Regions from separate parts of the Hydrogenophaga sp. PBL-H3 genome, predicted to be linked through region 2. Evidence: riboswitches for the same ligand, from Rfam matches in the RefSeq annotation. Region 2 holds a riboswitch; the other holds the start of a gene.

The links. A riboswitch is a leader RNA that binds a small molecule or an ion and turns the genes downstream of it on or off. The one in region 2 is predicted to bind thiamine pyrophosphate.
Positions count from the first base shown of each region.
Region 1: linked by a shared signal. The riboswitch ahead of thiC (phosphomethylpyrimidine synthase ThiC) and the one ahead of F9Z44_RS15535 (purine-cytosine permease family protein) in region 2 are both predicted to bind thiamine pyrophosphate.

Region 1 covers NZ_CP044972.1:1,190,988-1,193,183, forward strand. Annotated here, with positions in the region: gene thiC (phosphomethylpyrimidine synthase ThiC) at 1-866, opposite strand, end outside; TPP riboswitch at 988-1,102, opposite strand; gene F9Z44_RS05790 (imelysin family protein) at 1,223-2,196, shown strand, end outside.
Region 2 covers NZ_CP044972.1:3,344,212-3,346,407, reverse strand. Annotated here, with positions in the region: gene F9Z44_RS15535 (purine-cytosine permease family protein) at 1-908, opposite strand, end outside; TPP riboswitch at 983-1,092, opposite strand; gene F9Z44_RS15530 (LysR family transcriptional regulator) at 1,245-2,186, opposite strand.

The DNA of each region.
Region 1 (2,196 bases), 2.2 Mb from region 2:
GGCACCGTGCCGATGGGCACCGGCGAGTTGCGCACGATCCAGTCGCGCGTGGTGTGGATGTTGCGGCCGGTGGAGAGGTCCATCACGTTGTCCGCGCCCCAGCGGATCGCCCAGACCAGCTTGTCCACCTCTTCTTCGATGCTGGAGGTCACGGCCGAGTTGCCGATGTTGGCATTCACTTTCACCAGGAAGTTGCGCCCGATCGCCATCGGCTCGACCTCGGGGTGGTTGATGTTGGCCGGGATGATGGCGCGCCCGCGGGCCACCTCGTCGCGCACGAACTCGGGCGTGATCAGCGCCGGGATGCGCGCACCCATGGGGTTGCCGCGCAGGCGGGTTTCGCGCGCCGCGTCACCCAGGTACTCGGCCATCCATTCGCGTTTGCCGTTCTCGCGCACCGCCACATATTCCATCTCCGGCGTGACGATGCCGCGGCGCGCGTAGTGCATCTGCGTCACGTTCATGCCATTGCGCGCTCGGCGTGGTGTGCGCTGCAGGCCGGCGGCCTGGGCGCGCAGCGCCTCGATGCGTTCGATGGTGGTGCCGTTCTGGCGCGCTTCGTCCTTCACACCGTCGTCCAGCGCCTGGCGGGCGCGACCGGTGTAGGCCTCGGTGTCGCCGCGCGCGTCGATCCACGCGCCGCGCACATCGGGCAGGCCCCGCGTCACGTCGATCATGGCCGTGGGCTCCGAGTACGGGCCCGAGGTGTCGTAGACCACCACGCGTTCGCCGTTGGTGAGCGCGATCTCGCGCATGGGCACCTGCACACCGGGCTGCTGGCCGGGCACGTAGAGCTTGCGGGAGGCTGGGAAAGGCTCGCGGCTGAGGGCCAGCGTCGAGACGGGGAGTTGATCGGGGGCATTCATGGTGGCGGTCTCCGGTTCCGGTGGATGGGCAGTGATTGCTCCGGAGGACCGCCCCATGGACCGCGAAGGCAGGTGAAGCTCCGCCTCCGAGTCAACGGAGGGAGGGTCTCACCCACATGCCGCGTGGGGCATGCGCTCTTCTTTCGCCGGTACTAACCGGATCAAGTTCACGGGTTTGGCTGGTCAGCCATCTCAGCGCCCGGCCTTTTCAGGCCGGTGCACCCCGGAGCAGGGGGGAGTGTATGCGGCGTGAGCCTGGTCCATCCTTGCCACGGGCTCAAGTATTTATGCAAATCATTCGCATTTGCGATAATCTCGCGAACAATCCTTTTGACCCCACCACGCGAGCCCCTCCCATGCACCTCAAAGCCACCCTGGCCGTTGCCGTTCTCACCCTCGCCTTGTCCGCACAAGCCCAGACTGCAGCCACTCCGAGCACCGTGGCCTCGCACTACGCCACGCTGGTGCACGCCAACTACGAGGACGTGCTGACCTCGGCGCGCACGATGCAGGACGCGATCCGGGCGTTCACCGCCGCGCCCTCGGCCGACACGCAGGCCGCTGCGCGCAAGGCCTGGCTGATGGCACGCGAGTTTTACGGCCAGACCGACGCCTTTCGCTTCTACGGCGGCCCGATCGACAGCGACAACGGTCCCGAAGGCCGCATGAATGCCTGGCCGATGGACGAGTCGTACGTGGACTACATCAACGGCAAGAAGACCGCCGGCATCGTCAACAACCGCAAGCAGCCCCTGACCAAAAAGGCCCTTGCCGCCCTCAACGAGCGCGGCGGTGAGGAGAACATCGCCACCGGCTGGCACGCCATCGAATTCATGCTCTGGGGCCAGGACCTGTCGGAATCCGGCCCGGGCAACCGCAGTTTTGAAGACTTCGTGGACGGCAAGGCACCCAACGCGGACCGCCGCCGCCAGTACCTCACGGTGATCACCGAGCTGCTGGTGGACGACCTCGCCAGCCTGGTCAAGGCCTGGGCGCCGGGCCAGAAAGCGAACTACCGCGCCGGGTTTGAAAAAGGCGGCAACGAGTCGCTGCGCAAGATGTTTGTCTCGCTGGGCTCGCTCTCGCGAGGCGAACTCGCTGGTGAACGGCTCGAAGTGGCCCTGGCCAGCCAGGACCAGGAGGACGAACACAGCTGCTTCTCGGACAACACGCACCGCGACGCCGTGACCAACGCCAAAGGCATCGAAAACGTGTGGCTGGGCCGCTTCACCCGTTTGGACGGCAGCACGCTGCAGGGCCCCGGCCTGCGCGATCTGGTGGCCGCGAAAGACCCGGCGCTGGCGGAGAAGACCACCCAGCAGATCAACCG
Region 2 (2,196 bases):
AGCAGGATCAGGCCGAGTGCGATCAGGCCGCCCTGGGCCAGCAGCAATGCGCCGACCAGGTTGGTGCCCGGCTCCACCGTGCTCACCACCAGCACACCCAGCGCGTAGCACCAGATGTTGGCCAGCGCGTAGCCCAGCCAGGTGCCACCCAGGGTGGAAGCCGTGCGTTTGCCGTGGCGCGCGTAGTCGGCCACCAGCGGCAGCCACGACACGGGCATGGCGATCACCAGGTCCATGGCGGAAAAGAGGCCCATGCCACCCGCACCGGGGCGGCTCCAGAAGGCGTCGAAACCCTGTGCCTGCAGGCGCGTGCCGAACTGCCAGGTGAGCCAGGCTAGTGAGGCGATCACCAGCGGCAGGCCGAAGCGGCTCACGAAGCGGCGCACCAGCGTGAGCATGGAGCCGGCCATGAGCGCGATCAGCACCCCGCCCCAGAGCAGCGTGGCCAGCAGCTTGCCTCCTGAGCCATCGAGCACGCCACCGGGTGCAGCACCCAGCGCCTGCTTGAGGATGGCCACCGTGCCCTCTTGCATGATGACCAGCTCGAACGTGGTCCAGCCCACGAGCTGCGCGATGTTGAGCAGCACCGGCAGGCGCGCGAACGCGCTGCCGTAAGTGGCGTGCATCAGGCCGGCGCTGGCCAGCCCCGTCTGGCAGCCCAGCCGCGCGGTCCAGGCCAGCAGGCCGGCTCCGATGAGCGAACCCAGCACGATGGCGATGAGCGCGTCTTGTGTGCCCACGGCGGGCACCAGGTAGGCCCCGATCTGCATGACGAGCAGGCCTGTGCCCAGGCTGAACCAGAGCGCGGCGTGTTCGTGGAAATGGAACACCCGATCACCTGGCGGCACGGGAGTGAGGGCCAGGTTGGCCGGTCGGGCGGTTGCGGAATGGGAATGGTCGGATGCCATCAATTTGCTCCATGCAAGTTGAGGCAGGTGGGCTGGGCCGGATGCGTCCCGCCAAGCGCTGCGCGACGGTGTGGGACGGTATCGGCCTGCTTCCCTGCGCGAGGATTACCTCAATCAGGTTCAAAGGGACTTTCTCAGTCACGCCCGGGCGCAAAACCCGGGCACAACACCCCTAGCGGATGTGCATTGCGGCACGGGGTGGAGTATACGAGCGCGGACCACGCGCAGCGGGGGAGCGTGGGGGCTCCAGATCCGCCGCCGGGCCGCCCCAAGGCGGATCAGCCCCCTCGGGGGGGGCAGCGGACCGCGCGCAGCGGGGGAGCGTGGGGGCTCCAGCTACCCGGCCGGCGTCAACCGCATGAACCGACCGTACTCGTCGGCCAGAAAACGCTCGGCGCGCTCCAGCATGAAGTAGCGGAAAGACTCGGCCGCGGGCGACAGCAGTTTGGAGAGCGTGTGCACCACGTTCCAGCCCCGCACCACCGGGCTGCCTTCCACATCGAGCACCGCAATCAGCTGGTGTTCCAGCTCCAGGCCGATGGTGTGCAGCGACAGGAAGCTGATGCCCATGCCGGCCATCACCGCCTGCTTGATGGTCTCGTTGCTGGACATCTCCATCACCACACGCGGCTGCGTGTGCGTGCGCTCAAGAAATTGTTCGAGGGCCGCGCGTGTGCCCGAACCGCGCTCGCGCAGGATGAAGCCGTAAGGCTTGAGCGAATCCACCGTGGGGTGGCCGACCTTGAGCAGCGGGTGGTCGGTGGGTGCAACGAACACATGGGGGTGCGCGGCAAAGGGCTCGGCACGCGTGGCCAGTTCGTTGGGTGGGCGGCCCATGATGGCGATGTCCACCTCGTTGCCGTGCAACATCTTCACCAGTTGCTCGCGGTTGCCCACCGCCAGCTTGATTTCGATGCCCGCATGGTCGCGCTGGAACTCCGCCAGCAGGCGTGGCAGGAAGTACTTGGCCGTGCTCACCATGCCGATGGTCAGCGTGCCCACCTCCAGGCGCTGCAGGCGTGCAGCGGCGTCCTCGGCATCCTTGAGCGTGGCCAGAACCTTGCGTGCGTAGACCAGCATGTACTCGCCCGCCGTGGTCAGCGACACCACGCGACCGCGCCGGTCAAAGAGGGGCAGACCCACGTGCCCTTCCAGCTCCTTGATCTGCATGGTCACGGCCGGCGGCGTGAGGTGCAGGACCTCGGCGGCGCGGGCAAAACTGAGGTGACGCGCGACTTCGTTGAACACGCGCAGCTGGCGGAAGGTGGCGTTCTTCATTCAGGTTTAA